4 regions of the Kitasatospora sp. NPDC036934 genome follow, and region 1 is predicted to be linked to each of the others. Evidence: riboswitches for the same ligand, from Rfam matches in the RefSeq annotation. Region 1 holds a riboswitch; each other region holds the start of a gene.
What was found. Region 1 has a riboswitch for cyclic di-AMP ahead of ACZ7BZ_RS16755 (transglycosylase family protein). Riboswitches for the same ligand answer to the same signal wherever they lie in the genome.
Positions count from the first base shown of each region.

Region 2: it holds a riboswitch for cyclic di-AMP, as region 1 does, so the genes downstream of both, ACZ7BZ_RS05220 (transglycosylase family protein) here and ACZ7BZ_RS16755 (transglycosylase family protein) in region 1, are expected to answer to the same signal.
Region 3: it holds a riboswitch for cyclic di-AMP, as region 1 does, so the genes downstream of both, ACZ7BZ_RS30830 (NlpC/P60 family protein) here and ACZ7BZ_RS16755 (transglycosylase family protein) in region 1, are expected to answer to the same signal.
Region 4: it holds a riboswitch for cyclic di-AMP, as region 1 does, so the genes downstream of both, ACZ7BZ_RS28650 (M23 family metallopeptidase) here and ACZ7BZ_RS16755 (transglycosylase family protein) in region 1, are expected to answer to the same signal.

Region 1 covers NZ_JBVJQR010000009.1:291,972-294,810, reverse strand. The annotation lists gene ACZ7BZ_RS16755 (transglycosylase family protein) at 51-812, opposite strand; cyclic di-AMP (ydaO/yuaA leader) riboswitch at 814-983, opposite strand; gene ACZ7BZ_RS16750 (cytochrome P450 family protein) at 1,194-2,522, opposite strand.
Region 2 covers NZ_JBVJQR010000003.1:14,960-17,798, forward strand. The annotation lists gene ACZ7BZ_RS05215 (sirohydrochlorin chelatase family protein) at 1-503, shown strand, start outside; cyclic di-AMP (ydaO/yuaA leader) riboswitch at 1,003-1,165, shown strand; gene ACZ7BZ_RS05220 (transglycosylase family protein) at 1,173-2,492, shown strand; gene ACZ7BZ_RS05225 (hypothetical protein) at 2,720-2,839, shown strand, end outside.
Region 3 covers NZ_JBVJQR010000026.1:87,905-90,743, forward strand. The annotation lists gene ACZ7BZ_RS30825 (C40 family peptidase) at 1-1,015, shown strand, start outside; cyclic di-AMP (ydaO/yuaA leader) riboswitch at 1,352-1,506, shown strand; gene ACZ7BZ_RS30830 (NlpC/P60 family protein) at 1,517-2,635, shown strand.
Region 4 covers NZ_JBVJQR010000022.1:36,456-39,294, forward strand. The annotation lists gene ACZ7BZ_RS28645 (MFS transporter) at 1-710, opposite strand, end outside; cyclic di-AMP (ydaO/yuaA leader) riboswitch at 1,023-1,208, shown strand; gene ACZ7BZ_RS28650 (M23 family metallopeptidase) at 1,211-2,215, shown strand; gene ACZ7BZ_RS28655 (DUF2470 domain-containing protein) at 2,508-2,839, opposite strand, start outside.

The sequences.
Region 1 (2,839 bases):
CCGGACGCGGCCCCCTCCTCCGTTCGGCTTCCGGAGCCGTGCGGAACGGCTCAGCCGAGGTGCAGCACCTGGCCGGGCAGGATCAGGTTCGGGTCGCCGCCGACCGTGCCGCGGTTGCCGTCGTACAGCGCCTGCCAGCCACCGGACACGCCCTGGGCGGCGGCGATCGTCGACAGCGTGTCGCCGGAGCGGACGGTGTAGTCGTGGCCGGTCTGGGCGGACGGGGCCTGGGCGGCGCGCGGGGCGGCGTGCTTCGGCGTGTACTGCTGCACCGGCTGCTCGGCGGGCCGCTCGGCCTGCTTCGGCGCGGCGTGCTTCGGGGTGTACTGCTGGACGGGCTTCGCGGCGGGCTTCGCGGCCTGCGGCTGGGCCTTCTGCTTCGGCGCGGACTGCGGCTTGGCGTCCGAGGAGGTGTCCACGGCCGCCGGGGCGCCGCCCTTGCTCAGGCCGGCCTTGACGGAGCAGACCGGCCAGGCACCCGGGCCCTGCGAGGCGAGCACCTTCTCGGCGACCGAGATCTGCTGCGCCCGGCTGGCCTGGTTGGCCTGCGCCGCGTACGCGGTGCCGCCGTACGCCTTCCAGGTGCTGGGGGTGAACTGCAGGCCGCCGGAGAAGCCGTTGCCGGTGTTGATGCTCCAGTTGCCGCCGCTCTCGCACTGGGCGACGGAGTCCCAGACGGAGGCCGGGGCGGCGGAGGCTCCGGTGGCGGTGAGGAGCGGCAGTGCGAGTCCGACGCCGGCCACACCGGCGACGGCGATGGCCTTCTCGGCCTGGGAGCGACGACGATGACGGCCAGTTCCAACGAACAGCATGAAGGTCCCTCTCCGCACGCCTGCGAGGTGAGCTGTCGGGTTCGGACCGGGAGGTGGCCCGGCCGCCGTCGACGGAAACGATTCCGCTCGGGCGGCTTCACCCCAAGCCGTGGGGAGACGGCAACAAACCTGGGTCCCCCGCCCCTGCCCAGGGTCTGGTCGGTTTCCCGTCGCGCGGCGGGCAGGATTCGGCGTTCCGCGCACGGGGTCCGCAGCTGCGAACTCCAGGGAGACTAGACAGATCCTCAGACCAATCACAAGCTCATATCACCGACATCACACAAGAATTACGGCGCGTGCTCGATCGCCTACCAACAGCGGGGCTTTGTCCGGTTTGATGCTCGTTCACACCGCATCTGGAGCCTGCTCGACGACGTCACGTCAGTGTGTCGGGGCCTCAGGACGGGCGTGCGGGGAGCGGGCTTCCGGACTGAATTCGACCGGAAGTTCGCGCAATCCACGCATGATCAGGCCACCCCGCCAACGCAGGTCCTCCGGATTCTCGGCCAGCCGCAGATCGGGCAGCCGTGAGAGCAGCGTGGCCAGCGCGGCCCGTCCCTCCAGCCGGGCCAGCGGGGCGCCGATGCAGTAGTGGATGCCGTGCCCGAAGCCCAGGTGGGGGTTGTCGCTCCGGGCCAGGTCGAGGGTGTTCTCGTCGGCGAACCGGGCCGGGTCGCGGTCCGCCGCCGCCAGCACCACCAGCACCGGGTCGCCGACCGGGATGTCCACCCCGCCGATGGTCAGCGGCCGGGTCGCGAACCGCCAGGTCGCCAGCTCCACCGGCCCGTCGTAGCGCAGGAGTTCCTCGATCCCGGTCTCCAGCAGCCCGGTCTCCCCCAGGGCCACCGACTCCTGCAGCAGGCGCCGCTGCTCCGGGTTGCGCAGCAGCGCGTAGGTGCCGTTGCCGATCAGGTTGACGGTGGTCTCGAAGCCCGCGAAGAGGAGGATGAACGCCATCGCGGCGGCCTCGTTCTCGGTGAGGTGCTCGCCGTGGTCGCTCGCCCGGATCAGACCGGAGATCAGGTCGTCGCCGAGGTCCGCCCGCTTGCGGTGGATCAGCTCCAGCAGGTACGCCCGCATCCGCCTCACCGCCCGCCCCACACCGCCGCGTTGGCCGCCGCCTTGGCCCGGCTTCGTGTGTCGCAGCATCATCCCGGCCCAGTCCCGGAAGTCGTCCTGGTCCTCGGCCGGCACGCCCAGCATGTCGCAGATCGCGTAGATGGGGAGCGGGAAGGCGAACTCGTGGATCAGGTCCGCCGATCCGCGCTGGGCGAAGCCGTCGATCAGCCGGTCGGTCAACTGCTGCACCCGCGGCTCGAACTCGGCCACCCGGCGCGGGGTGAACGCCTTCGACACCAGGCGGCGCAGCCGGGTGTGGTCCGGCGGGTCGATGTTCAGCAGGTGGGTCATCAGGTCCGCCTGCCGCTCCCCCGGGATGCCCACCCGGCCGGTGCGGTGCGCCTGCTCGCTGTGGTGCGCCGGGTTCTTCGACAGCCGGCTGTCCGCCAGCGCCTGCCGGGCGTCCGCGTACCTGGTCACCAGCCAGGCCTCCACGCCGCTCGGCAGGGTGGTGCGGCGAACCGGGGCGTGCTCGCGCAGCCAGGCGTAGGCGGGGTACGGGTCGGCGGCGAACTCCCAGGTGAAGAGCTCCGGGGCGGGCTGCGGTTCGGGCTGGGCGGCGGGCCGGGGGCCCTCGGGCTGAGCTGGCATGCGTCGACCGTAACCGCTGGACCGGACCGGGCCGGACGGGCGCCTGGGCGGCCACCGGGAAGTCACCGGTTCATCCGTCGCCGGCGAGCGGTGCGCGAGCGGCGGGTGAGCGGTGCGCGAGCGGCGGGTGAGCGGTGCGCGAGGGGTGCGCCAACACTCCGTGGACGGCCCGTGGACGGTCGGTGGACAGCCCTTGGACAGCTCTTGGCCCGGTGGCAGGCGTGAGCCTGGTCACCTGCGGGGTAATCCCTGTTGCGGAGGGTCAGGACGTGCCTACGATCCTCCGCAGTACGCGTGGGCGCCGGTGCGGTGTCGCC
Region 2 (2,839 bases), on a different contig from region 1:
GACTGTCCGAGGCCGGGCTGGCCCGGGCCGACCGGGCCCGGCTGTTCGCCATCGCGACCGCCGCGGACGGCGTGGTCCTGACCACCGTCGGCGGCGAGGAAGCGGCCGCCGCGGCCGGGATCACCGGCGTGCTGCTGGCCGCCCGACTGGCCGTCCCGGTCGTCCCCGCGGCGCTCGACGTGCCCGGCTCGGTCGCCGCCGCCGTCAACCACCTCAAGGAGACCGGTTCCCAGCGCCCCGCGCTGGCCCCGCTCGTGATCGGCCCGGAGGCGGACTCCGAGCTGCTCGCCACGGCCGCCGAGGAGACCGGCTGCCCGTCGGCGGCGCCGCTGGGCGCGTACCCGACGGTCGGCCAGCTGATCGCCTCCACCTACCTGGCCGCGCTGCCCACGCCGACGGCGGAGGAGCTGGCCGAGGCCGAGGCGGAAGCCGCCGCCACCGCCGCGGCCGGTGAGGGCTCCCGCCGCGCCCATGCGGCCGCCGAAGGGCCCCTGGAAGGCTGACGGACACCTCCCCGTACGACCCGGCGGAACGCCCGCCGCAGAGCCCGCGACCGCCCGTCGCGGCACTCGCACCACCGAAGGGCCCGGAACGACTGCGTTCCGGGCCCTTTCGACGTGTTCGGATCGCCCTACAGGAGAGTTAAGCGGGCAATACGACGCAATGTCCGTTCTGGTGCCATTTGTCGATGAATTGTCGGCGCGCCGTCCAGCACTCGATTCGCCGTCGCTCCCCCGGCGCGCGGGAGCGCCCCCGTCACGCTCCAACGCTCCGTCACTTCATTCCTGAGACGCAGCCAGTTATCGCGATCCACTGCTAATTTGCAAGAAAACGATCATTTACGATCATGAATTTCGAGCCTTTTGGCGTTTCCCGCTAAACCGTGATGTGCGTCACAGGTATTTGCAGTTTTAACTTACGTCTGCATAACGTGCTCCCCGTTCGTGACCACACGGACCCAGTTCATCCGCGACGCCGAGTCCTGCCGTCGGATGTCCTGGCAGCGCGAAAACGCATCACGGCAGGAGCGGGGGAACCACAGGTAAGTCGCCCTAGACCGTTTTCCGGAACGGTCCAGGGCTAGGGGTGAAGCCGCGCCCACAGCGCGGCCGGGCAACTCCAGCCCGAATCCGACAGCTCACCTCGCAGGCGTGGGAGAGGACCGCGTCTTCATGCTGCCTTCCAACGGCAACCGCCTGTCCAGCCGCACCCGTCGCGTGATCGCCGCCCTCGGCGTCGCCGGCGTCGGCCTCACCGTCCCCTGCCTGACCACCGGCACCGCCAACGCCGCCTCCGTCGCCACCTGGGACAAGGTCGCCCAGTGCGAGAGCAGCGGCAACTGGAGCATCAACACCGGCAACGGCTTCTTCGGCGGCCTGCAGTTCACCTCCAGCACCTGGGCCGCCTTCGGCGGTACCGCGTACGCCCCGCAGGCCAACCAGGCCACCAAGGACCAGCAGATCGCCGTCGCCGAGAAGGTCCTCGCCTCGCAGGGCCCCGGCGCCTGGCCGGTCTGCTCGGTGCAGGCCGGGCTGACCAAGGGCGGCGCCGCCGCCGCGGTCGACACCTCGGCCGGCTCCACCGCCGCCAAGCCGGCCACCAAGCCCGCCCAGGCACCGACCCGGGCGGCGACGCCCGCCAAGCCGGCCGCGCCCGCCCAGGACCAGGCGCAGACCTCGGGTGACTCCGCCTCGTCCGCCGACTCCTCCGCCAACAGCAGCTGGGCGCAGAAGCGTCAGGCGCAGGCCCAGGGCGGCAGCTACACCGTCGTCGACGGCGACTGGCTGTCCTCGATCGCCACCAAGCACAACGTCCAGGGCGGCTGGCAGCGGCTGTACGACCTCAACCGCAGCACCCTGACCGACGGCCCGGACACCATCTACCCGGGCCAGCAGCTGACCTTCGGTGACGGCGGCTCGGCCCAGGCCGACCAGTCCTCCACCGCCACCACGTCCGGCTCGGACTTCGCCTGGTTCGACCGCTCGAAGAAGTCCGGCCAGGCCGCGAACGGCGGTGCCGTGAACGCCAAGCCGATCGACCAGGGCACGTCCACCGCCTCGAAGCCGGCTTCCAAGCCCGCCTCGAAGCCGACCGCCCAGGCGCAGACCCCGGCCCCGGCCCAGACCGCCACCGGCAGCATGGCCGCGGCCGTCTCCTTCGCCCAGTCGAAGATCGGTCAGGCGTACGTCTACGGCGGCACCGGCAACGGCGGCTGGGACTGCTCCGGCCTGACCCAGGCCGCGCTGCGCGCCGCGGGCATCAACATCCCGCGCGTCGCCGCCGACCAGGCCGCCGCCAGCACCCACGTCTCGCTGGACAGCCTGCAGCCGGGCGACCTGCTGTTCTGGTCGAACAACGGCCAGGACTCCGGCGTCTACCACGTCGCCATCTACATCGGCAACGGCCAGTACGTCGAGGCCGCCAACCCGAGCTCGGGCGTCCGCCTCCAGACCATCGCCAACTGGGCTCCGGACTTCGCCGGCCGGGTCTGAGGACACCGCGCACACCACGCGCACCATGCGCACCGCACGGCTGACGAATGACAGCTGACGGATAACAGATTTCATCATCTGTCAGCTGTCAGCCGCCGTCGCCCGACAGCCCCGGGGAGAGTCTGGTCGCTCCCCCCGGGCTTCGGCGTACCCACGTGCCGACCGCCGCATGGTCAAACCCCGGTCCGCGGGGCATGCTGCTGCTCCGCACCCGAGGAGGAGTCACCATGGCCCAGGTCACCGTCACGCTCGACGCGAACCTCGCGATCGACGCGATGCTGCTCTCCGGCACCAAGAACCCCCAGGACGCCGTCGAACTGGTCCTGCGCGACTACCTGGCCCGCGGC
Region 3 (2,839 bases), on a different contig from region 1:
CAAGCAGCCGAGCCGCGCGCGGGTCTCCGTGCTCACCGCGGCCGCTGCGACCGCGGTCGCCCTCTCCGCCCAGGTGGCCGCACACGCCGCGCCGCAGCCGAACACCAGCGACGTCAAGGCGCAGATCGACCAGCTCCAGCAGGAGCAGGAGCAGGCGGCGGAGAAGTACAACGGCGCCAAGGAGCGTGCGGACCAGCTCCGCAAGCAGGCCGACCAGTTGCAGGACCAGGTGGCCCGCAGCCAGGACCAGATGAGCCAGCTGCAGACCGGCCTGGCCCAGGTCGCCGGCGAGCAGTACCGCACCGGCGGCATCGACCCGTCCGTCCAGCTGATGCTCTCCTCCGACCCGTCGGGCTACCTGGAGAAGGCGTCGAGCGTCCAGCAGGCCAGCACCACCCAGACCGAGGCGCTCAAGGGCCTGCTCGACCAGCAGCGCCGGCTGGACCAGGAGAAGAGCGAGGCGGCCGCCGTGCTGGCCTCGCTGGACTCCACCACCAAGGACCTGAACCAGGCCAAGACGGACGTCAACACCAAGCTGAAGACCGCCCAGGACCTGCTGAACTCGCTCAGCGCCGCCGACCGCGCCGCGCTGAAGGCCCAGCAGCAGCAGGACGACCGCGCCTCGCGCGGCGCCGACCGGGTCGACCTCAGCAGCCTTCCGCCGGCCAGCGGCTACGCGGCCGTGGCCGTCGCCAAGGCGATGAGCAAGCAGGGTTCGCCGTACGTGTGGGGCGCCACCGGGCCGAGCACCTTCGACTGCTCGGGTCTGATGGTCTGGGCGTACGGCCAGGCCGGCGTCTCGCTGCCGCGCACCTCGCAGGAGCAGGGCCACATCGGGACGGCCGTGACACTGGCCACCGCCCAGCCCGGGGACCTGGTGATCTACGGCGGCGACATGCACCACGTCGCGATGTACATCGGCAACGGCATGGTGGTCCACGCGCCGCACACCGGTGACGTGGTGAAGGTGATGAAGGCCGATGCCATGTCGATCAACACGATCCGCCGGATCTGACGAGCCGACACGCCCGAAGGGCCGGCTCCGGCCCTGTGATCCGCGCCACCTCCCGACGGGGGTGGCGCTTCGGGTTCGCCCGCCTCATGGCCGATCGGTGAGAGTCGATCAGCTTTGCGTCCGGCGGCGATCACCATCAGTCATTTTCACAAAAGAACATGGGCAATCTTCCGTCTTTTTTCTGACAAGGATTTGAACGGATCACGGTTCAGTTACTAGGGTCGTGCCTCGAACCACCGCACTGTCGATCACCCAGCCTGGGTGGCGGCGGTGGTTACCGTCGAGTTCGCGAAACAGCGGGGCAGGTCGAAGCGACTGCCCGACAGGGGAGCCCAGTAGTCGGGGGCGCTGCGGAGCGGAGCCGGGGAACCACGTTCCTCCGGGGTGAATCGGCGCCAGGTCGGCCGCAGGTGAGGCCGGTGAGGCGCCGTAGGGCATGCTTCCGGCCCGAACCCGTCAGCTCACCCGGTAGGCGGATGTAGGAAGAAGGAGTCCGCCTTCGTGGCGTCCCATCGTCGTCCCAAGCCCGCCAGTCGCGCTCGTGTCTCGATCCTGACCGGTTTCGCCGCCGCCGCCGTCGCGCTCTCCGCGCAGACCGGCGCGCACGCCGACCCGCAGCCGACCAAGGACCAGGTCAAGGAGCAGGTCGACCAGCTCAACGAGCAGGCCGAGCAGGCGACCGAGAAGTACAACGCCGCCCAGGAGAAGCAGCAGGAGCTGGAGAAGCAGGTCTCCGGCATGCAGGACCAGGTGGCCCGGCAGCAGGCTCAGGTGACCGACCTGCAGGGCGGCCTCGCCGAGATCGCGGGCGAGCAGTACCGCAACGGTGGGATATCCCCGACCGTCCAGCTGATGCTCTCCTCCAGCCCGGACAACTTCCTGAACCAGGCCGGTGCGCTCAACCAGGCCGGCAGCACCCAGAAGAACCAGCTGAAGCAGCTCCAGGACCAGCAGCGCAAGCTGGACCAGGACCGCACCGAGGCCCAGAGCAAGCTCGGCGAGCTTGAAGCCACCACCACGCAGCTGAAGGCCTCCAAGGACGAGGTCCAGAACAAGCTGAAGGCCGCCCAGGACCTGCTCAACACGCTGACCGAGCAGGAGCGCCAGGCGCTCAAGGCGGCCGAGGACAAGGCCGCCGCCGACGCCAAGGCCAAGGCGGACGCCGCCGCGAAGGCCGTCCAGCCGGCCGACCGCGCCTCGCGCGACAGCAGCCGCAGCGACCTCGGCTCGGGCGCCGCGGCCGCGCCGGTCAAGGTCGCCCCGGGCAGCTCGCACGGCGCGGCCGCGCTGGCCGCCGCCGCCACCAAGGTCGGCAGCCCGTACGTCTGGGGCGCCACCGGCCCCGGCTCCTTCGACTGCTCCGGCCTGATGGTCTGGGCGTTCAACCAGGCGGGTGTGTCGCTGCCGCGCACCTCCCAGGAGCAGGCCGGCGCCGGCACCCGGATCGGCTCGGACATCTCCCAGGCCCAGCCCGGTGACATGCTGATCTTCTACGGCGACGCCCACCACGTCGGCATCTACGCGGGCAACGGCCAGGTGCTGCACGCGCCCAAGCCGGGTGCGTCGGTCCGCTACGAGGCCGTCTCCAACATGCCGCTGGCCTCCATCGTCCGGGTCTGATCCCCGCTCGAAGGTTCACGGGCCCGGTCCTCCGTCACGGAGGGCCGGGCCTGCGGCTTTTCCGGCTGCTCGGCCTGGTGTCCGAATAGGGGTCAAATATTCGGGTCGGTAGGGGTTTGGACTCACTTGCCCGGACTCGCTAACGTCTGCCACCGGACTCCCGCTCGACGGCCGCCCAGCAGGGCGCGGCCGCGGGGCCGCGCC
Region 4 (2,839 bases), on a different contig from region 1:
ACCCAGACGGCGGGGGACAGGCCCTCCCCGGCGGCGGTGAGCGCGTAGGTGATCGCGCCGAGGGCGAGCGCGGCGAGCAGCGCGCCGGGTACGTCGAAGCGGCCCGTCGCCGACTCGTCCCGGCTCTCCGGGACGTAACGGGAGGTCACCGCGATGACGGCGGCGGCCAGCGGCAGGTTCAGCAGGAAGATCCAGCGCCAGCCGGGGCCGTCCACCAGCCAGCCGCCGAGGAAGGGGCCGACGGCGGCCGACACCCCGCCCAGGCCGGACCACAGGCCCACCGCCGCCGAGCGGTCTTCCGGGTGGAAGACGGCCTGGAGCATGGCGAGCGAGCCCGGGGTGAGCAGCGCCCCGCCGATGCCCTGGACGGCGCGGCCGGCGATCAGCACGTGGATGGTCGGGGCGGCGGCACAGGCCGCGGACGCGGCGGCGAACCAGACCACGCCGATCAGGAAGACCCGGCGCCGGCCGTAGCGGTCGCCGAGGGCGCCGCCGAGCAGGATCAGGCCCGCCAGGGTGAGCAGATAGGCGTTCAGGGTCCATTGCAGCGAGGCGAGGGAGGCGCCGAGGTCGGCGCCGATCCGGGGCAGGGCGACGTTCACCACGGTGCCGTCGAGCATCGCCATGCTGGAGCCGAGCACCGTTGCCAGGAGAACCCAGCGACCCTGCCCGGTGCCCAGGCGCAGAGTGCCTGCTTGAGAGGTGGTCACGGGGCAGATCCTGGTCCGACGGGGTGTACGTGACAAGGGTCACCGGGTGGTGTGTCGGTCGGTGGCGGTGCGTGAGCGAATGGTCGCGTCGCGGTGGGGTGGTCGGCGCAGGGTGGTGGATCAGTGGCGCCGGGTGAATGGATTGTGCACGCACGGTGTGCTGGATCATTCGGAGGGTGACCATGGCGGCGGGGGTGGTTGCGGATTCAAGAGATCGACATTGCTTCACCTGAACGGATGAGTTTTAGTTCAGCGACCGCCCGGCCAGTCCGGACGGATCCACCGGGTGGAACGCCGAGTCCTGCCGCTGCCCGGTGGCTCGAACCGAACTCTGTACGGCAGGAGCGGGGGACCCACAGGTAAGTCGCCGGACCGGAGTTCGCGCCTTTTCAGCGCGCGGACGACCAGGACCGGCTTGGGGTGAAGCCGCGCATGAGCGGCCGGGCAACTCCAGCCCGAACCCGACAGCTCACCTCGCAGGCGTCGGAGAGGAAAATTCCATGCCTGCACAGGCTCGTCGTATCGCCCTGCCCCGTGCCGCCCGCATCGGCATCGCCACCGCCGTCACCGGCGCCTCGTTCGTCCTGCCGCTCGTGACCGCGATGAGCGCCCAGGCGCACACCGCCCCGGCCGCCGCCACCGCTTCGGCGGCCTCGCACGAGGCCGCTCCGGCCGCCTCCGCCACCGGCGCTTCGGTGGCCGGCGCCTCGGCCACCGGTCAGGAGAGCTACCGCGTCGTCAGCGGCGACACCCTCTCGAAGATCGCCGACGCCAAGCACGTCGACGGCGGCTGGCACGCGCTGTACGAGCAGAACCGCTCGGTCGTCGGCGCCAACCCGAACCTGATCTTCCCGGGCCAGCAGCTGGCCCTCGCCGGTCAGGCCGGCCACGCCGGTCAGGCCGCTGACGCTGCGAAGCCCGCCGCTCCGGAGAAGCCCGCCAAGCCGACCGCTCCGGCCACCCAGGACGCCTCCGCCGCCGCGGACACCCAGCCGCAGGTCCGGACCGAGGCCGCCAAGCCGGGTGCCCAGCTGCAGACCCAGGTGCAGACCGCCGCCCCGGCCCAGGCCGTCACGGCCGCCCCGGTCGCCGCCACCTCCGGCTACGTCGCCCCGCTGGCCAACCCGGTGCTGGGCGAGGCCTACGGCGTGGCCGGCTCGATGTGGGCCTCCGGCCACCACACCGGCCAGGACTTCGTCGCCTCCACCGGCACCCCGCTGCGCGCCGTCGCCAACGGTGTCGTGGTGAAGGCCGGCAACGGCGGCGCCTACGGCAACGAGGTCGAGATCAAGCTCGCCGACGGCAAGTACGCCCAGTACGCGCACCTGTCCTCGATCGGCGTGTCGATCGGTCAGACCGTCACCACCGGCCAGCAGCTCGGCCTCTCCGGCGCGACCGGCAATGTGACCGGCCCGCACCTGCACTTCGAGATCCGCACCGGTCCGGAGTACGGCTCGGACATCGACCCGGTCGCCTACCTGCGGGCGCACGGCGTCGCGCTCTGACCCGCCTGCTCCCTGCCGCAGGACTGTGAACCACCGCTGATGCGGGGCGAATCGACCGCCCGGGATGGTCATGTCGGGTGACCGCTCGACCGGGTGATCGCCGCACCAGTGGACCTGGGCGCGGGACACGCCCACGGCCGGTCCGGCCGTACGAGACAGCTCTCGTGCGGCCGGGCCGGCCACCGCCGTTTCCCGGGGCCTCGCGGTGCGTGCGCGAGGTGTCGAACAGGGCGTCAACTCCCGTGATTCCCGGGATGAGCTCCGATTCCGCGAGCCGTTCGGTTTCGGCGGGTCAGTTCCGGTGGACGGGCAGGCCGTGCTCGGCGGCACCGAGCAGCTGGTGCATCCGGTGGCCGAAGTCCTCGGTGTCGTCGGCGGGTTCGGGGAAGACCAGACGGACGTCGCGGTGGCCGTGCGAGTGGTCCAGGCGCAGCACCAGGCCGTGGCGGTCCAGGGCGAGCGGGCGGACGTCCGGCCGGTGGGTGAGCAGGGCCGGGTCGAGCAGGCGGGTGAGCAGATCGAGGGCGTCGGCGTGGTCGTCGGCCAGGTGGGTGAGCAGGGCGGCCTCGTACCGGGCCAGCGGGTCGGGGGCGGCGAGGGTGAGGTCGGCGGCGGTGAGTGCGC